Regions from separate parts of the Halalkalibacter krulwichiae genome, predicted to be linked through region 1. Evidence: a T-box and tRNA genes for the amino acid it is inferred to sense, from the RefSeq annotation. Region 1 holds a T-box; the other regions hold tRNA genes.
The links. A T-box is a leader RNA that pairs with one kind of tRNA and senses whether it is charged. The one in region 1 lies ahead of tyrS (tyrosine--tRNA ligase), so its partner is inferred to be a tRNA-Tyr.
Positions count from the first base shown of each region.

Region 2: it encodes a tRNA-Tyr, which carries the amino acid that the T-box ahead of tyrS (tyrosine--tRNA ligase) is inferred to sense. The anticodon was not compared.
Region 3: it encodes a tRNA-Tyr, which carries the amino acid that the T-box ahead of tyrS (tyrosine--tRNA ligase) is inferred to sense. The anticodon was not compared.
Region 4: it encodes a tRNA-Tyr, which carries the amino acid that the T-box ahead of tyrS (tyrosine--tRNA ligase) is inferred to sense. The anticodon was not compared.

Region 1 covers NZ_CP020814.1:3,440,742-3,445,375, reverse strand. Annotated here, with positions in the region: gene acsA (acetate--CoA ligase) at 1-255, shown strand, start outside; gene BkAM31D_RS17345 (transglycosylase domain-containing protein) at 488-3,346, opposite strand; T-box leader at 3,459-3,664, shown strand; gene tyrS (tyrosine--tRNA ligase) at 3,717-4,634, shown strand, end outside.
Region 2 covers NZ_CP020814.1:1,884,559-1,889,192, forward strand. Annotated here, with positions in the region: gene BkAM31D_RS09350 (hypothetical protein) at 1-165, shown strand, start outside; partial or broken gene BkAM31D_RS24840 (hypothetical protein) at 332-445, shown strand; gene BkAM31D_RS09355 (IDEAL domain-containing protein) at 675-1,004, shown strand; gene BkAM31D_RS09360 (fumarylacetoacetate hydrolase family protein) at 1,231-2,115, shown strand; tRNA gene BkAM31D_RS09365 (tRNA-Ala) at 2,364-2,439, shown strand; tRNA gene BkAM31D_RS09370 (tRNA-Ile) at 2,446-2,522, shown strand; tRNA gene BkAM31D_RS09375 (tRNA-Ser) at 2,537-2,629, shown strand; tRNA gene BkAM31D_RS09380 (tRNA-Met) at 2,758-2,831, shown strand; tRNA gene BkAM31D_RS09385 (tRNA-Asp) at 2,841-2,917, shown strand; tRNA gene BkAM31D_RS09390 (tRNA-Tyr) at 2,940-3,024, shown strand; tRNA gene BkAM31D_RS09395 (tRNA-Trp) at 3,032-3,105, shown strand; tRNA gene BkAM31D_RS09400 (tRNA-His) at 3,130-3,205, shown strand; tRNA gene BkAM31D_RS09405 (tRNA-Gln) at 3,214-3,288, shown strand; tRNA gene BkAM31D_RS09410 (tRNA-Gly) at 3,291-3,362, shown strand; tRNA gene BkAM31D_RS09415 (tRNA-Cys) at 3,373-3,446, shown strand; tRNA gene BkAM31D_RS09420 (tRNA-Leu) at 3,466-3,554, shown strand; tRNA gene BkAM31D_RS09425 (tRNA-Arg) at 3,564-3,637, shown strand; tRNA gene BkAM31D_RS09430 (tRNA-Pro) at 3,644-3,720, shown strand; tRNA gene BkAM31D_RS09435 (tRNA-Gly) at 3,735-3,808, shown strand; tRNA gene BkAM31D_RS09440 (tRNA-Ile) at 3,820-3,896, shown strand; tRNA gene BkAM31D_RS09445 (tRNA-Ser) at 3,923-4,013, shown strand; tRNA gene BkAM31D_RS09450 (tRNA-Glu) at 4,034-4,108, shown strand; tRNA gene BkAM31D_RS09455 (tRNA-Val) at 4,118-4,193, shown strand; tRNA gene BkAM31D_RS09460 (tRNA-Thr) at 4,198-4,273, shown strand; tRNA gene BkAM31D_RS09465 (tRNA-Lys) at 4,406-4,481, shown strand; tRNA gene BkAM31D_RS09470 (tRNA-Leu) at 4,498-4,582, shown strand; rRNA gene rrf (5S ribosomal RNA) at 4,617-4,634, shown strand, end outside.
Region 3 covers NZ_CP020814.1:3,118,206-3,122,839, reverse strand. Annotated here, with positions in the region: rRNA gene BkAM31D_RS15780 (23S ribosomal RNA) at 187-3,124, shown strand; rRNA gene rrf (5S ribosomal RNA) at 3,226-3,341, shown strand; tRNA gene BkAM31D_RS15770 (tRNA-Ala) at 3,354-3,429, shown strand; tRNA gene BkAM31D_RS15765 (tRNA-Ser) at 3,438-3,530, shown strand; tRNA gene BkAM31D_RS15760 (tRNA-Met) at 3,560-3,632, shown strand; tRNA gene BkAM31D_RS15755 (tRNA-Asp) at 3,642-3,718, shown strand; tRNA gene BkAM31D_RS15750 (tRNA-Tyr) at 3,740-3,824, shown strand; tRNA gene BkAM31D_RS15745 (tRNA-His) at 3,831-3,903, shown strand; tRNA gene BkAM31D_RS15740 (tRNA-Gln) at 3,915-3,989, shown strand; tRNA gene BkAM31D_RS15735 (tRNA-Gly) at 3,992-4,063, shown strand; tRNA gene BkAM31D_RS15730 (tRNA-Arg) at 4,073-4,149, shown strand; tRNA gene BkAM31D_RS15725 (tRNA-Gly) at 4,161-4,234, shown strand; tRNA gene BkAM31D_RS15720 (tRNA-Ile) at 4,243-4,319, shown strand; tRNA gene BkAM31D_RS15715 (tRNA-Asn) at 4,323-4,397, shown strand; tRNA gene BkAM31D_RS15710 (tRNA-Ser) at 4,399-4,489, shown strand; tRNA gene BkAM31D_RS15705 (tRNA-Glu) at 4,505-4,579, shown strand.
Region 4 covers NZ_CP020814.1:176,281-180,914, reverse strand. Annotated here, with positions in the region: gene BkAM31D_RS01000 (CdaR family protein) at 1-13, opposite strand, end outside; gene cdaA (diadenylate cyclase CdaA) at 6-830, opposite strand; gene BkAM31D_RS00990 (anti-sigma factor family protein) at 924-1,562, opposite strand; gene sigW (RNA polymerase sigma factor SigW) at 1,577-2,140, opposite strand; gene BkAM31D_RS00980 (aspartyl-phosphate phosphatase Spo0E family protein) at 2,405-2,593, shown strand; tRNA gene BkAM31D_RS00975 (tRNA-Ala) at 2,636-2,711, opposite strand; tRNA gene BkAM31D_RS00970 (tRNA-Gly) at 2,718-2,792, opposite strand; tRNA gene BkAM31D_RS00965 (tRNA-Lys) at 2,813-2,885, opposite strand; tRNA gene BkAM31D_RS00960 (tRNA-Gln) at 2,891-2,965, opposite strand; tRNA gene BkAM31D_RS00955 (tRNA-Tyr) at 2,970-3,053, opposite strand; tRNA gene BkAM31D_RS00950 (tRNA-Thr) at 3,065-3,137, opposite strand; tRNA gene BkAM31D_RS00945 (tRNA-Val) at 3,143-3,218, opposite strand; tRNA gene BkAM31D_RS00940 (tRNA-Glu) at 3,236-3,310, opposite strand; tRNA gene BkAM31D_RS00935 (tRNA-Thr) at 3,465-3,540, opposite strand; tRNA gene BkAM31D_RS00930 (tRNA-Asn) at 3,548-3,622, opposite strand; rRNA gene rrf (5S ribosomal RNA) at 3,629-3,744, opposite strand; rRNA gene BkAM31D_RS00920 (23S ribosomal RNA) at 3,806-4,634, opposite strand, start outside.

The sequences.
Region 1 (4,634 bases):
GGTAAGCCTGATCCGGTAAGAGGAGAAATCATTAAAGCATTTGTTGCTTTACGTGAGGGTTATGAAGTAACTGATGAATTAAAAGAAGACATCCGTAACTTCGTTAAGAAAGGATTAGCAGCACATGCAGCACCAAGAGAAATTGAATTTAGAGAAAAGCTTCCGAAAACACGTAGTGGTAAGATTATGAGACGTGTATTAAAAGCTTGGGAACTTGATCTACCAACTGGTGATTTATCGACAATGGAAGATTAATTTTTATAATAGAACAGACGGACTGTTCGGTTTGGAAATAATAACCATATAACCTATGTTCTGTTCTACTATAAAACTGCAAAGAGCAGGATGTAAATCAACGGTTTTCATCCTGCTTCTTTGTATTATAAGCTATTTGCCTTGACGTTCCGATAACCCTGTTAAAGAAAACAGTCTCACCTTAAAAAAACAAAGAAAAGAACTTGGATTAATTCCAAGTTCTTTTCGCGTATTACTCATCACTATTACTGTTAGATTCTTCTTCTTCAGAATCGTCTTCAGGTTCCTCTTCAATTTCTTCTTCAGAATCTTCTTCAGAATCATCTTCAGGTTCTTCTTCTGTTTCTTCTTTAGAATCGTCTTCAGGCTCGGATTTATAATTTGTACCTTCAGCGACTGAAGAAGCAGATGATTCTCTACCAGCCGAGTCTACCGCTGTTACATAATACGAATAGGATTTTCCGTTCACTGTAAAGCTTGTTGTATCATTTCCTCGAACGTGGTTGTGAAGTTTGAAGTCTGTACTACCATTGGAAGCGCGGTAAATCCGATAGCCGACAATATCCGAATCTGAATGCTTCGACCAAGATAGAGTGTCACCACTTAGTGAAATATTGCCTAGTTTTCCGGGTGTTTTGCCATTGTTTGGTGCGTCCTTATCCGGGATGATGTTTTTCATGTTATCAGGTAAGTAACTAGAGATATCTGTTAAGTTTGCAATGTTTGCTGAAATAGTAAAGCCAGTTTCAGTGAACTCAGACGGTGTATCAGCTAAAGCTTTGTAATTGGTTCCGTTAATTGTCACATAACGCCCGCTTTCAAGGCTGTCATCGGTTTTTGTAGGAACAAATTTAGCATTGAACAGATCTGTCTTTACTAAGCCGGCGTCTTGACACATTTTTGAAGCAAGTAAGCCTGTTAAGCTGCAAATCGAACGAGAGACGATTCCATCTGGTCTTTCAAACCGTTTACCAGTACCCATTAATTCTGCATTTTGATGATAAGCGGCATTCGCAATGTTCGCCCAAATTTGTTGAGTTCTAGCTCCGTAGCGTAAGCCGCCAACGGTTTGTTCAATTCTATGTTCTTGATGATCATATCCAATCCAAACTCCTAGAGAAACATTTGGATTTGTTGCTACAAACCAAGAATCTTTTACGTCACTTGATGTACCTGTTTTTCCTGCCCAATCAGAAGAGAACGAAAGTCTTCCTGGTAGCGAGCTCGCTGTTCCGACTCCACGGAGAACGTCTCTCATAATATCAATTGTTAAATAAGCTGTTTGTGGGGAGAAAATTTCTCTTTCAACTGGTTCATGTTCATAAACAAGTTCTCCACTTGCAGTTTCAATCTTTTCGATCATATAAGACTCTACAAATTTGCCACCATTCGCAAATGTTGCATAGGCATTCGTATTTTGTTCAACAGTTACATCGATGGCCCCTAAAGGTGAAGATTCATATGGAGCATCAGCAGGAATTTCAAATCCGTAATCTAATAGCGTTTGACGTGCTTGTTCATGAGGCACCATATTATAGGCGCGAACAGCAGGAACATTTCTAGATCGTGCAAGAGATTCACGAGCAGAAAGCAGTCCTAAGTGATTTCGATCAAAATTTCGGATTGGTGTACTTGTGCCTCGATAGGTTGCGGGAGTGTCAGGGACGACAATACCTGGTTGAATGGCACCTATTTCCATAGCAGGAGCGTAAGCGAGAAGAGGCTTCATGGTTGAGCCGTTTTGTCGTTTCGCCTGTGTTGCTCGGTTAAACTCATTTCCAAGTACTTCATCTCTTCCTGCGACAAATCCTTTAATCGCACCAGTATGATTTTCTATAAGAATTGCACCGACTTCTTCCTGTTGCTGCACAATTTCACCATTAGCGTTCGTATGCTGTTTAACTGGTCCGAACAAATGATCATTTTGGACAGCATCTTGCATCGCTAAATAAACATCTTTATCAATAGTCGTATGAATTCGATAACCATTATTTCGTAAATTCGCTTCAGCTTCATCACGAGCGCGATTTCGTAGGCGCGTTTGTTCTTCTCTATCTAATTCGTTAAAGTTTTCATAGTTTTCTTTTATCGTTTGGTCTGCTAAGACATTGACAGCCCTACGTAAAACTTCATTTGTCAAATAAGGATACTTTTCAATTGGAGCAGTGACAGGATCAGCAAAATGCTCACTCACATCATAAGCTAATGCGTCTTCGTACTCCTCTTCTGTAATATAGCCACCATCATACATTCTAGAAAGAACGGTTCTCATTCGGTTAATCCCGGGGTCTAAGTTTTCTTTAATTGCCCCGTTTTGTAAGAAAGGAGTGTAGCCGAATGGACTTTGTGGCAATCCTGCAATGTAGGCAGCTTGTGGGATCGAAAGCTCACTCGCATTGACTCCGAAGATTCCTCTTGAAGCAGCTTGAGCACCGGCAATTTGTCGCCCGGAAGAATTGCGGCCAAACGGTACAATATTTAAATAAGCTTCCAATATTTCATCTTTCTCAAGAAAATGTTCGAGTCGCATCGCTAGCAAAATTTCAGTAGCTTTTCGATCAAATGAAACTTCACTTGTAAGAATTTGATTTTTTATTAATTGCTGTGTTAATGTACTTCCACCTGTCTGTAAAGAGGAATTGGCGAATTCCTGAAAAGTAGCTCGCATGATTGCTTTTGGCACAATGCCATCATGCTCATAGAAGTATTCATCCTCTGTTGCGATAATTGCATTTTTTAAGTGGTCAGAGACGTCGTCTAATGAAACTTGATGTCTCTCAACGTCTGTAGGTAATTCTCCTAATAGTACGTCGTTATCAAAGAAAACTTGACTTGTTTCTGCATAATCATAGATTCGATCTCTCATTTCTTCGGCAGTCCGTAGTGGTTCATCTTTTACTAAAGAGGCGAAGTAGCCTGCAGCTGTTCCACCTAAAAAGAATAGGGACATTGATCCGACAACTAATCCTATAAGAAATAAGTTCCAGAATACTTGATATGTAATGCCGATTCGTCGAAAGATTTTCAATTCATGAATTTTTCGTGAGAGCATTTTTACTTTCTTTATTATGGATGATTCTTTCATATTCATAGAGACCTCCTATACTTAAGAGATTATACCATATGAAGAAAGTTGAAGGTAAGGGTTCTAAGCAATTGACAATAGTTGAACAATATGGTAAAAAAGAAGCATTGTAACTGAATACTAAGCGAAGAATGATCGAAGTAGTCCGAGCTTCCCTGTTTAAGAGAGCCAATGGTTGGTGTGAATTGGTATATAGGCTTGGGTGAATTACAATCAGGAGCTTTTCTTTGTGATAAGCAAAGAACGGGAATACCGTTATATAATGAAGTGGGAGAAAGTTTTATTTCTTCAACAAGGGTGGTAACGCGAGACCTCGTCCCTTTTTTAGGGAGGGGTCTTTTTGTTTTTAGATTTATTACACTTTGGAGGTTAGATGATGGAAAAGGAATTTACATTAACAGAAGCTCAACAAAAAGAGGTCGAAAGGCAACTTGCTCATCTTAAAAGAGGAGTAGTTGAGATTGTTCCGGAAGACGAGTTTCGTAAAAAAATTGAGAAATCCGTTGTGACAGGTAAACCATTAAAGATAAAATTAGGAATGGACCCTTCTGCACCAGACGTACATATCGGGCATACAGTCCCGCTTCATAAATTGCGCCAATTTCAGGAATTAGGTCACGAAGTACAAATGCTTATTGGTGATTTTACAGGACGTATTGGAGATCCGACGGGTAAGTCAGAGACACGAAAGCAATTAACGGATGAAGAAGTGAAACAAAATGCGGCAACGTATGTTGAGCAATATGGCAAAATTTTAGACATGGATAAAGTAACCATCTACTATAATTCTGAGTGGTTAAAACCCCTTCAATTCGAGGATGTCGTAAAGTTGGCAGCAAATATGACGGTTGCCCGGATGTTAGAGCGTGATGATTTTGAAAAGCGTTATAAATCTGGCCAACCAATTTCCGTTCATGAATTTTTCTATCCTTTAATGCAAGGCTACGATTCTGTTGCTCTTGAAACAGATATTGAAATTGGTGGGACAGATCAGAAGTTTAATTTGCTAATGGGTAGAACCTTACAAGAAGCTTATGGACAAGAGAAGCAAGTCGCACTAACATTGCCTTTAATCGAAGGACTTGATGGAGAAAGAAAGATGTCAAAGTCTTTAAACAATTACATTGGAATTGATGAAGCACCTAATGAAATCTTTGGGAAATCAATGTCGATTCCGGATGAATTAATGATTAAATATTATAAGCTAGCAACTGATCTTCCGATGGAGGAAATCGATAAGCTTGAAACTGATCTAAAAGAAGGTAGTGTTCATCCGCGAGATGCGAAAATGAAC
Region 2 (4,634 bases), 1.6 Mb from region 1:
GTTTCTGTTACTTTAGTTACCGCGCCCGTTACGGTCCCACTTCTATTAATTAGTAGTCAAAATGGACGGAGCTTAGCTGAAAATGGGATTGGCTGGAATTTAGGGTTTGGAGTTCTCTTTCTACTCATTGGATTGGCTTACATTCAATTGCTAACAATCTTTTAAAAGAGAGAGCGCTTTGATGTTTTTTCTATGATGGAAAGGAGAAAAAACAAGAATAATTCGTTGTGAGGATTTAGTCACTCGTAAAGTCTTTGACGCGATTCTGTAATTGGCAAACAAAGTGGTGGGTCTGGGAGAAGTCGTGTCATTATGATCGACCGGCCTAATTGAAGGTCTTTCTTTCGTATCTGTACATAAAGGTCATCCAGAAGAGCTCGCTCGTCCGCGGAGGTTCGAAATGGCTGCAGCGTTAAATCGATTATGGACCCTTGATTGTCGGTAGGGGTGAAGAATTTAAAATGTTTAGATCAAGCACCCGTTAAATGGGTGCTTTTTTATTTTTATCTCTGTTGTTTATATTTTCTGCTAGTTCTATCGGTCATTAGCCCAAGAACAAGCAAACATAATTGAATACAATATCGTAATAGAAAGTTTAACATACTAAAAAAAGACAATGGCAACGATAAAAATTTATTCATTTAGGACATGTTTTCTAAAGGTTGGTGAGAGGGATGGAAATTAATAATAAGAAGACATTAAGAGTTGGAGATTGGATCAAAGGAAAATCTAGAACTGGTGAATTAATTCATGGCTACATTGATGGGATCGAGCTCTATAATACTCTTATTAGAGTATTAATCTTGAAAAGTGACAATAAGAATCTAGTTGGAAGGTATATGAAGTTAGACGAAAGAGAAGTGGAGGTACAATCCCCGATAACGAACTTCAATGAAGGGGAATTATTGAACTTAATTGACATGGCTCTTTCTACGAAGGACGAACGATGGTTTTATGAATTAGCTTCAAAACTCAATAAAATTAAAAGACTTTCTTCTATATGAATAGAAGAGTGATTGAAGGGTCGGGAAAGGCTTGAGTTGTATAGTTGAACAGAAAGGGGATGATGTTTCCGTCAAGATAAACAATCTCAATCATCCCCTAATCCAGCAAGTAAGGATTTGATTTCTTGCTTCAATGAAGTGTCTGAAAAATTAGTTTTCAAATGGGGAATATGTTGGTACGATTATCTATACAGCAACCAAAATAAATGCAATAGGAGGGTTAGTATTGAGAACAGTTGCCTTTTATAAAGAGGACAAGCCGGTACTAGGTGTGAAAACAAGTGAAGGAATATTAGACGTTGAAATGGCAGCATGTAAGTACTCTGAGATTAAAGGAGTACCATTGTCTGTAACGGAATTGATTGCTTTTGGTGAGAAGGGCATAAAGGCGCTTGAAACATTAGTACAAAAAGCGTTAGCAAGTAAAGATGAATTAATAAAAGAAAAGGATTTATCTTTTGCGCCATGTGTTCCTGATCCTGAGAAGATTATTTGTGTTGGATTAAATTATAAGAAACACGCCGATGAATGCAAGATGGACTATCCGCCTACTCCCATTTTGTTCAGTAAGTTTTCAAATGCTCTAAGTGGACACAATGCTTTTGTAACACTCCCGAGTAACGGAAGTGAATTTGATTATGAAGCGGAGTTAGTGCTTGTGATCGGAAAGGAAGCAAAGGATGTAACAAAACAAGACGCACTTTCCTACTTATATGGGTATTGTAATGGTAATGATTTGTCCGTTCGTGATTTGCAATTTACAAGTTCCCAATGGTTGTTAGGCAAAACGACGGATGAGTTTTGTCCAATCGGACCGTATCTTGTAAGTAAGGATGAAGTAAGTGATCCAGATCAATTATCAATTAAACTTACTTTAAATGGCGAGCTTCGTCAGAATTCTAATACATCCGATATGATATTTAATTGCTCGGAAATTATTAGTTACATATCGCAACATATGACACTTAAACCTGGTGATATCATCTTAACAGGTACTCCAGAAGGGGTTATCATGGGTGAACCGATTGATAGACGCGTTTGGTTGAAATCGGGTGATGAAGTAAAAGTTGAGATTGAAGGTTTAGGAGAACTGACGACAACTTTCAAATAAATATTGTACGAGATGTTAAGCTAAGCTTAATGTCTCTTTTATATGTAGATTTTATAGTGGAATGATTACAATCAGCTATATTTAGTAAAAAAGTTATGAGAAGATATTGATATGAAAAGCAGATTATGATAGATTATTAATTCCGACGGGATAATTTCAGCTTAGATTTTTTTTGAAAAAAAACAAGAAAAAAATGTTGCGCAGAATTAAATCGTGTGATATAGTATTAATTGTTGGTGAGGCGATACGGGGCCTTAGCTCAGCTGGGAGAGCGCCTGCCTTGCACGCAGGAGGTCAGCGGTTCGATCCCGCTAGGCTCCACCAAAATTTGGACCTTTAGCTCAGTTGGTTAGAGCAGTCGGCTCATAACCGATCGGTCGTAGGTTCGAGTCCTACAGGGTCCACCAACGAAACGAAACGCGGAGGAATACCCAAGTCCGGCTGAAGGGATCGGTCTTGAAAACCGACAGGCGGGTTAAACCGCGCGGGGGTTCGAATCCCTCTTCCTCCGCCATTATTATTCTTAGGTTTATTTAAATCGTGAATAAGCAGCGAGTAACATCAACTCATGCGTTTGAAAGAAACACGAGAAGAGGAAGATGTCCACTTCAGTGAAAAACATCATCCATTACTATATAACGACGCGGGGTGGAGCAGTCTGGTAGCTCGTCGGGCTCATAACCCGAAGGTCGGTGGTTCAAATCCGCCCCCCGCAATACCAAAATGGTCCGGTAGTTCAGTTGGTTAGAATGCCTGCCTGTCACGCAGGAGGTCGCGGGTTCGAGTCCCGTCCGGACCGCCATTATAACATGTATTAAATATGTGGAGGGGTAGCGAAGTGGCTAAACGCGGCGGACTGTAAATCCGCTCCCTCCGGGTTCGGCGGTTCGAATCCGTCCCCCTCCACCATTTATATAGGGGCATAGTTTAACGGTAGAACAGAGGTCTCCAAAACCTCCGGTGTGGGTTCGATTCCTACTGCCCCTGCCAATAATTTCATAAAAGTATACTATGGCGGTTGTGGCGAAGTGGTTAACGCACCGGATTGTGGTTCCGGCATTCGTGGGTTCGATTCCCATCAGCCGCCCCATTAAGTATTGGGCTATCGCCAAGCGGTAAGGCAACGGATTTTGATTCCGTCATGCGGAGGTTCGAATCCTCCTAGCCCAGCCAATGCGGAAGTAGTTCAGTGGTAGAACACCACCTTGCCAAGGTGGGGGTCGCGAGTTCGAATCTCGTCTTCCGCTCTTAAATAATGGCGGTATAGCCAAGTGGTAAGGCACGGGTCTGCAAAACCTTTATCCCCGGTTCAAATCCGGGTACCGCCTCCATATTATTCGTTTCTACCATGCCGGGGTGGTGGAATTGGCAGACACACAGGACTTAAAATCCTGCGGTAGGTGACTACCGTGCCGGTTCAAGTCCGGCCCTCGGCACCATATTTATAAGCGCCCTTAGCTCAGCTGGATAGAGTGTTTGACTACGAATCAAAAGGTCGGGAGTTCGAATCTCTCAGGGCGCGCCTTTACGGGAAGTGGCTCAGCTTGGTAGAGCACCTGGTTTGGGACCAGGGGGTCGCAGGTTCAAATCCTGTCTTCCCGACCATGACATTTTAATATGCGGGTGTAGTTTAGTGGTAAAACCTCAGCCTTCCAAGCTGATGTCGTGAGTTCGATTCTCATCACCCGCTCCAATATTGAATATGGGCCTATAGCTCAGCTGGTTAGAGCGCACGCCTGATAAGCGTGAGGTCGGTGGTTCGAGTCCACTTAGGCCCACCATATTCACATTAGAATTGTGATTACTAGGAGAAGTACTCAAGTGGCTGAAGAGGCGCCCCTGCTAAGGGTGTAGGTCGTTTACGCGGCGCGAGGGTTCAAATCCCTCCTTCTCCGCCATAGACAAGACAAGCTACTATGGCCCGTTGGTCAAGCGGTTAAGACACCGCCCTTTCACGGCGGTAACACGGGTTCGAATCCCGTACGGGTCACCATAAAATGTTGGAGGATTAGCTCAGCTGGGAGAGCACCTGCCTTACAAGCAGGGGGTCGGCGGTTCGATCCCGTCATCCTCCACCATTATGCCGGCCTAGCTCAATTGGTAGAGCAACTGACTTGTAATCAGTAGGTTGGGGGTTCAAGTCCTCTGGCCGGCACCACTTATTTAAGACCTTTGAGTTGTTCCGACACAGCAGTCTACGAAGCTTAGACTAGAAGAGGAAGGAACAGGGGAGACGACAGAGCGCAACATCGTCCGTAAGCTACATGAAATACTTCATTGTATATTCTACGAGCCATTAGCTCAGTTGGTAGAGCATCTGACTTTTAATCAGAGGGTCGAAGGTTCGAGTCCTTCATGGCTCACCATTTTAATATTATATTTGCGGGTGTGGCGGAATTGGCAGACGCGCTAGACTTAGGATCTAGTGTCTTATGACGTGGGGGTTCGACTCCCTTCACCCGCACCATTAATATTTAATGAGTGATAATAAATTTGATAGGTCTGGTGGCAATAGCAAA
Region 3 (4,634 bases), 320 kb from region 1:
GTCAAGAATTCATGACATTTTCTCAAAAATGTCTTAAACGACTTTTTAAAAAGATCGTTTTTGGCAAAGAGCTTCGAGCAGTTCGAGGAAGCGAGTGGTCGAAAGAATGGAACGTACACCCGTACGTGACATGACTGAGATCCACGAAGCTGACGAAGAAATGCGAAGAAGATCTGCAGCCAAAATGGTTAAGTTAGAAAGGGCGCACGGTGGATGCCTTGGCACTAGGAGCCTAAGAAGGACGCGACGAACGGCGAAACGCCTCGGGGAGCTGTAAGTAAGCTTTGATCCGAGGATATCCGAATGGGGAACCCACCATCCGTAATGGGATGGTACCCATACCTGAATACATAGGGTATGAGGAGGCAGACCTGGGGAACTGAAACATCTAAGTACCCAGAGGAAGAGAAAGCAAATGCGATTTCCCAAGTAGCGGCGAGCGAAACGGAAACAGCCCAAACCAAGAGGCTTGCCTCTTGGGGTTGTAGGACGTCTCATACGGAGTTACAAAAGACGAACATAGGTGAAGCGATCTGGAAAGATCCGCGGTATAAGGTAACAGCCCTGTAGCCGAAATGTTCGTCTCTCCGAGACGTATCCTGAGTACGGCGGGACACGTGAAACCCCGTCGGAATCCGGGAGGACCATCTCCCAAGGCTAAATACTCCCTAGTGACCGATAGTGAACCAGTACCGTGAGGGAAAGGTGAAAAGCACCCCGGAAGGGGAGTGAAAGAGATCCTGAAACCGTGTGCCTACAACTAGTTGGAGCCCATTTACGGGTGACAGCGTGCCTTTTGTAGAATGAACCGGCGAGTTACGATCCCGTGCAAGGTTAAGCTGAATAGGCGGAGCCGCAGCGAAAGCGAGTCTGAATAGGGCGCATTAGTACGTGGTCGTAGACCCGAAACCGTGTGATCTACCCATGTCCAGGGTGAAGTTTAGGTAACACTGAATGGAGGCCCGAACCCACGCACGTTGAAAAGTGCGGGGATGAGGTGTGGGTAGGGGTGAAATGCCAATCGAACTCGGAAATAGCTGGTTCTCCCCGAAATAGCTTTAGGGCTAGCCTCGAGGGAAGAGTATTGGAGGTAGAGCACTGATTGGACTAGGGGTCCCCACAGGATTACCGAATTCAGTCAAACTCCGAATGCCAAATACTTATCCTCGGGAGTCAGACTGCGAGTGCTAAGATCCGTAGTCAAGAGGGAAACAGCCCAGACCATCAGCTAAGGTCCCAAAGTATACGTTAAGTGGAAAAGGATGTGGAGTTGCCCAGACAACCAGGATGTTGGCTTAGAAGCAGCCACCATTTAAAGAGTGCGTAATAGCTCACTGGTCGAGTGACTCTGCGCCGAAAATGTACCGGGGCTAAACGTATCACCGAAGCTATGGATTGACACCTTCTGGTGTCAGTGGTAGGGGAGCGTTCTAAGTGCAGCGAAGTCAGACCGAGAGGACTGGTGGAGCGCTTAGAAGTGAGAATGCCGGTATGAGTAGCGAGTGAGGGGTGAGAATCCCCTCCGTCGAAAGCCCAAGGTTTCCTGAGGAAGGCTCGTCCGCTCAGGGTCAGTCGGGACCTAAGCCGAGGCCGAAAGGCGTAGGCGATGGACAACAGGTTGAAATTCCTGTACCACCTCCTCACCGTTTGAGCAATGGGGGACGCAGAAAGGTAGGGTAAGCGCGCTGATGGATATGCGCGTCCAAGCAGTTAGGCTGGAAAGTAGGCAAATCCGCTTTCCATAAAGGCTGAGCTGTGATGGCGAGGGAAATATTAGTACCGAAGTTCCTGATCCTACACTGCCTAGAAAAGCCTCTAGCGAGGTGAGAGGTGCCCGTACCGCAAACCGACACAGGTAGGCGAGAAGAGAATTCTAAGACGCTCGGGAGAACTCTCGTTAAGGAACTCGGCAAAATGACCCCGTAACTTCGGGAGAAGGGGTGCTCTATTAGGGTGCAAGCCCGAGAGAGCCGCAGTGAAAAGATCCAAGCGACTGTTTAGCAAAAACACAGGTCTCTGCGAAGCCGCAAGGCGAAGTATAGGGGCTGACACCTGCCCGGTGCTGGAAGGTTAAGAGGAGGGGTTATCCCTTTGGGGAGAAGCTCTGAATTGAAGCCCCAGTAAACGGCGGCCGTAACTATAACGGTCCTAAGGTAGCGAAATTCCTTGTCGGGTAAGTTCCGACCCGCACGAATGGTGTAACGATTTGGATACTGTCTCAACGAGAGACCCGGTGAAATTATAGTACCTGTGAAGATGCAGGTTACCCGCGACAGGACGGAAAGACCCCATGGAGCTTTACTGTAGCTTGATATTGGATGTTGGTACAGTTTGTACAGGATAGGTAGGAGCCTTGGAAGCGTGAGCGCCAGCTTACGTGGAGGCGTCGGTGGGATACTACCCTGACTGTGCTGACATTCTAACCTCGAGCCGTGATCCGGTTCAGGGACAGTGTCAGGTGGGCAGTTTGACTGGGGCGGTCGCCTCCTAAACAGTAACGGAGGCGCCCAAAGGTTCCCTCAGAATGGTTGGAAATCATTCGTAGAGTGCAAAGGCAAAAGGGAGCTTGACTGCGAGACCTACAAGTCGAGCAGGGACGAAAGTCGGGCTTAGTGATCCGGTGGTTCCGCATGGAAGGGCCATCGCTCAACGGATAAAAGCTACCCTGGGGATAACAGGCTTATCTCCCCCAAGAGTCCACATCGACGGGGAGGTTTGGCACCTCGATGTCGGCTCATCGCATCCTGGGGCTGAAGTAGGTCCCAAGGGTTGGGCTGTTCGCCCATTAAAGCGGTACGCGAGCTGGGTTCAGAACGTCGTGAGACAGTTCGGTCCCTATCCGTCGCGGGCGTAGGAAATTTGAGAGGAGCTGTCCTTAGTACGAGAGGACCGGGATGGACACACCGCTGGTGTACCAGTTGTTCCGCCAGGAGCATAGCTGGGTAGCTACGTGTGGACGGGATAAGTGCTGAAAGCATCTAAGCATGAAGCCCCCCTCAAGATGAGATTTCCCATGGAGTTAATCCAGTAAGACCCCTTAGAGATGATGAGGTTGATAGGTCTGGTGTGGAAGCGTGGCGACACGTGGAGCTGACAGATACTAATCGGTCGAGGACTTATCCAATATATTCTTGAGTTTCTATTACGCATTATCTAGTTTTGAGAGAACCATTTCTCAAATGTGAACGAAGATACTCTAAGGAGAATCCGATGTTCAATAAATAGTCTGGTGGCGATAGCGAAGAGGCCACACCCGTTCCCATGCCGAACACGGTCGTTAAGCTCTTCTGCGCCGATGGTAGTTGGGGGCTTCCCCCTGTGAGAGTAGGACGTTGCCAGGCGAGTATTTAATTGGGGCCTTAGCTCAGCTGGGAGAGCGCCTGCCTTGCACGCAGGAGGTCAGCGGTTCGATCCCGCTAGGCTCCACCATATATTGCGGAGGAATACCCAAGTCCGGCTGAAGGGATCGGTCTTGAAAACCGACAGGCGGGTTAAACCGCGCGGGGGTTCGAATCCCTCTTCCTCCGCCATGAAAATTTATTTCATTACCATATAACGTCGCGGGGTGGAGCAGTCTGGTAGCTCGTCGGGCTCATAACCCGAAGGTCGGTGGTTCAAATCCGCCCCCGCAATACCAAAATGGTCCGGTAGTTCAGTTGGTTAGAATGCCTGCCTGTCACGCAGGAGGTCGCGGGTTCGAGTCCCGTCCGGACCGCCATTATAACATGTATTTATATGTGGAGGGGTAGCGAAGTGGCTAAACGCGGCGGACTGTAAATCCGCTCCCTCCGGGTTCGGCGGTTCGAATCCGTCCCCCTCCACCATTTATGGCGATTGTGGCGAAGTGGTTAACGCACCGGATTGTGGTTCCGGCATTCGTGGGTTCGATTCCCATCAGTCGCCCTTATTGATAATGGGCTATCGCCAAGCGGTAAGGCAACGGATTTTGATTCCGTCATGCGGAGGTTCGAATCCTCCTAGCCCAGCCAATGCGGAAGTAGTTCAGTGGTAGAACACCACCTTGCCAAGGTGGGGGTCGCGAGTTCGAATCTCGTCTTCCGCTTTTAATAATGCGCCCTTAGCTCAGCTGGATAGAGTGTTTGACTACGAATCAAAAGGTCGGGAGTTCGAATCTCTCAGGGCGCGCCATTTCATATAACGCGGGTGTAGTTTAGTGGTAAAACCTCAGCCTTCCAAGCTGATGTCGTGAGTTCGATTCTCATCACCCGCTCCAAAAAATTGGGGCCTATAGCTCAGCTGGTTAGAGCGCACGCCTGATAAGCGTGAGGTCGGTGGTTCGAGTCCACTTAGGCCCACCATATTCCACAGTAGCTCAGTGGTAGAGCAATCGGCTGTTAACCGATCGGTCGTAGGTTCGAGTCCTACCTGTGGAGCCAAGGAGAAGTACTCAAGTGGCTGAAGAGGCGCCCCTGCTAAGGGTGTAGGTCGTTTACGCGGCGCGAGGGTTCAAATCCCTCCTTCTCCGCCATGGACAAGTTGTATTGGCCCGTTGGTCAAGCGGTTAAGACACCGCCCTTTCACGGCGGTAACACGGGTTCGAATCCCGTACGGGTCACCATTTAGAAATATTTCATCGTATAATCTACGAGCCATTAGCTCAGTTACGAGCGTTA
Region 4 (4,634 bases), 1.3 Mb from region 1:
ATAACTTATCCATTCTTCTTTCCTCCCCAATGCCAGCGAGACGTTGTTGTGCTCTTGCTTTCTACTAGCAACTCACGCTCTAATAAGCTCCGCAGTCTTTCTTCATCAAGATCACGGTGAAGCTCTCCGTTTTTCGTTAGCGATATACCGCCCGTTTCTTCGGAGACAACAATGGTAAGAGAATCTGTTACTTCACTAACTCCTAAAGCTGCGCGGTGTCTTGTTCCTAATTCTTTAGAAATAAAAGGATTCTCTGATAAAGGAAGATAACAAGCAGCAGCTAATATCGTATTATTTTTTAAAATAACGGCTCCATCATGTAATGGAGTATTTGGTATAAACGTATTAATTAACAATTCCGAGGTTAAATTCGCATTCATCTGAATACCGGTTTCAACATAATCACTCATGCCAGTTTCACGTTCAAGTGACATAAGTGCTCCGATTCTTCTTTTTGCCATATAAGAGGATGCCTTTATAATAGCATCTATTGAATTTTTCACATGGTCATCTTGGGGAACTGTTCGACTCGAAAAGAGTCTTCCTCTCCCTAGTTGCTCCAACCCTCTTCTAAGTTCCGGTTGAAAGATAATAATGATGGCAAGTAATCCATACGTAATTGTTTGATTCATTAAGAATTCAAGGGTTCGAAGTCCTAAGAAACGACTCAGAAACCAAATCGCTAAGATAACGGTTATTCCTTTTACTAACTGTACCGCTCTTGTACCTCGTATGATCATTATTGCCTTATAAACAACAAATGTAACTACCAATATATCAACAACTTGCCCAACATAGTTGAGCCAACCAAACTCTTCTAAAGAAAACATGGCTCTTCCTCCAAACCACTAACATACGTCAAGAGACATTTTCATAATGCTATTCTCATTACTCTCCATTATATCATAGTAGATATTGAAGTCCTACTCATTAGAGTCTCTTTGTTCTGCAACTGGAATGACTTGCTTTAAAAATTGCTTAATATGATACCAAGTCCATTCTAATGCTTGATCAATCTCATGAATTTCTCCAGAGACATGACCAATAGACGCATAATACGCTTCACTATTTACTAACAATACATTGCCTTGTATTTCTCCATCTACTTGCAACTGTCCATTTCTAACTACAATATCTCCTTTAATAACTTCTCCCTCAGGAACAATAACTCGACCACTTTCCTGGTCAATTTGTACATGACCAGACCCAGATACAACAACTTGTTCTTCACCACTGTTCCAGAGTGATGAAATACTTGTGACCATTAATATGAAGAAAACCGCCGCCGAGACCAAAATAGGATGCTTCCTTGTCCATTGTTTCCACTTTGACACTTGCTTTCTTTCTGGTAATCTTCCCATTACTGAATCTGTAAAACCAATTGGAGCTTCTATATGAGATGAGCTTTGAACAAATGCAATTACTTTTTTTAGTTCATGCATGTGTTGTTTACAACACTCGCATCCTTTTAGATGTTGATCAAGTAACTTTTTTTCTTCTATAGTCGCTTCTTCATCCACAACCTTCTGAATAAGCTCTTCATAATACTCATTACATTTCATCTTCATATCCCTCCTTATACATGGCGCATTCTTTTTCTAAGTGCTTCTCTTCCACGGTGAATTCTTGTCTTAACAGTAGAAGGTGGAATATCTAAAATTTCGCTTATCTCATTAATTGAGAGATCTTCAATATATTTTAATATAATAGCTGTTCGATATTTAGGCGGGAGTTGATTAATCTCAGCCTGAACCCACTGTTGACGCTCTAAAGCCACAACTTGATCATCTGGCAAATCATCACTTGCGGCTAATTGTGACTCATACGTTAAACCTTCGGACCCTTTTACTTCTTCCTGTAAATAAAAATCTGGTTTCTTTTTGCGTAGTCGATCAATCGCTACATTCGTTGCAATTCTAAATAACCAAGTTGAAAACTTACGATTGATATCAAAACGATCAATGTTTGTATACGCTCGAAGAAATGCTTCTTGGGCAACATCTTGAGCTTCATGCATGTTTCCCACCATTCTATAAGCAACTTGAAAAACTTTGTCTTTATATAGTTCAACAATTTCTGAGAAAGCTTGTTGATTCCCTTTTCTCACTTCCCTAATCAATCTCTTTACAATTATATCCATAAAGTAATCCCTGCCTACACTCGTTCTGACTTTTATACGTAAAACTAAACGATAAAGTTTCATTTTCCATTTATTACATATAATAACATGATTTCTGTTTCAACTTTAAAATATTAGGGTATTTAAATAATACTTAATTAAAAACAAAAAATTAATACCAATTTGTTATAACATCATTCAAAACGGATCAGCACTCTTCTTTGAACTGCATATATTTCACTCAAATTTGTTAGACAGTAACTACTTTAGAAGGATGTGGATAATATGGATCAAAAAAGGCAGCTTATACAAGATATAGAACGATACAGAAACCTTTTAAATGAAAAATCAAAAACAACCTCTTTAATTTCAAAGGAGATGCTGGAATACAGTCACAAATTAGATCAGCTTTTAAATGAATATGATTACTTAGTGAGTAGAAACAAATGGCATAAAGAAAAAACAAACATATAAAAAACCATAGATGTTTTATCTATGGTTTGAATTATTATGTATTGGTGGAGCCTAGCGGGATCGAACCGCTGACCTCCTGCGTGCAAGGCAGGCGCTCTCCCAGCTGAGCTAAGGCCCCAAACTATGGAGCGGAAGACGGGATTCGAACCCGCGACCCCCACCTTGGCAAGGTGGTGTTCTACCACTGAACTACTTCCGCGTCTTTTTAAATAGCAAAAATGAGCCATGAAGGACTCGAACCTTCGACCCTCTGATTAAAAGTCAGATGCTCTACCAACTGAGCTAATGGCTCTAAAATGGCTGGGCTAGCTGGATTCGAACCAACGCATGACGGAATCAAAATCCGTTGCCTTACCGCTTGGCGATAGCCCAATCATGGTGGAGGGGACGGATTCGAACCGCCGAACCCGGAGGGAGCGGATTTACAGTCCGCCGCGTTTAGCCACTTCGCTACCCCTCCATGATAAAGGATGCCGGCCAGAGGACTTGAACCCCCAACCTACTGATTACAAGTCAGTTGCTCTACCAATTGAGCTAGGCCGGCATATATGGTGGAGGATGACGGGATCGAACCGCCGACCCCCTGCTTGTAAGGCAGGTGCTCTCCCAGCTGAGCTAATCCTCCATTAAATCAAAGTTATATGGTGACCCGTACGGGATTCGAACCCGTGTTACCGCCGTGAAAGGGCGGTGTCTTAACCGCTTGACCAACGGGCCATTTTGTATGTCACTAACTGACAAAAAATATTATATCTAAAGTTAAAGAAAAAAACAAGCTTTTTTTAAAGGGAAATTGTTTGTTTTTAAACCTATTTCAGCATTAAAAAAACGCCTTTACAGGTTTATACTGAAGGCGTATAGACGGTCCTTCTGGAGCTTCCAAGCGGACTTGAACCGCTGACCCCTACCTTACCATGGTAGTGCTCTACCGACTGAGCTATGGAAGCATAAATATGGCTCCACAGGTAGGACTCGAACCTACGACCGATCGGTTAACAGCCGATTGCTCTACCACTGAGCTACTGTGGAATAATGGCCTGGCAACGTCCTACTCTCACAGGGGGAAGCCCCCAACTACCATCGGCGCAGAAGAGCTTAACGACCGTGTTCGGCATGGGAACGGGTGTGACCTCTTCGCTATCGCCACCAGACTTATGTAAGAGAATGGTTCTCTCAAAACTAGATAATGCGTAATAGAAACTCAAGAATATATTGGATAAGTCCTCGACCGATTAGTATCTGTCAGCTCCACGTGTCGCCACGCTTCCACACCAGACCTATCAACCTCATCATCTCTAAGGGGTCTTACTGGATTAACTCCATGGGAAATCTCATCTTGAGGGGGCTTCATGCTTAGATGCTTTCAGCACTTATCCCGTCCACACGTAGCTACCCAGCTATGCTCCTGGCGGAACAACTGGTACACCAGCGGTGTGTCCATCCCGGTCCTCTCGTACTAAGGACAGCTCCTCTCAAATTTCCTACGCCCGCGACGGATAGGGACCGAACTGTCTCACGACGTTCTGAACCCAGCTCGCGTACCGCTTTAATGGGCGAACAGCCCAACCCTTGGGACCTACTTCAGCCCCAGGATGCGATGAGCCGACATCGAGGTGCCAAACCTCCCCGTCGATGTGGACTCTTGGGGGAGATAAGCCTGTTATCCCCAGGGTAGCTTTTATCCGTTGAGCGATGGCCCTTCCATGCGGAACCACCGGATCACTAAGCCCGACTTTCGTCCCTGCTCGACTTGTAGGTCTCGCAGTCAAGCTCCCTTTTGCCTTTGCACTCTACGAATGATTTCCAACCATTCTGAGGGAACCTTTGGGCGCCTCCGTTACTGTTTAGGAGGCGACCGCCCCAGTCAAACTGCCCACCTGACACTGTCCCTGAACCGGATCACGGCTCGAGGTTAGAATGTCAGCACAGTCAGGGTAGTATCCCACCGACGCCTCCACGTAAGCTGGCGCTCACGCTTCCAAGGCTCCTACCTATCCTGTACAAACTGTACCAACATCCAATATCAAGCTACAGTAAAGCT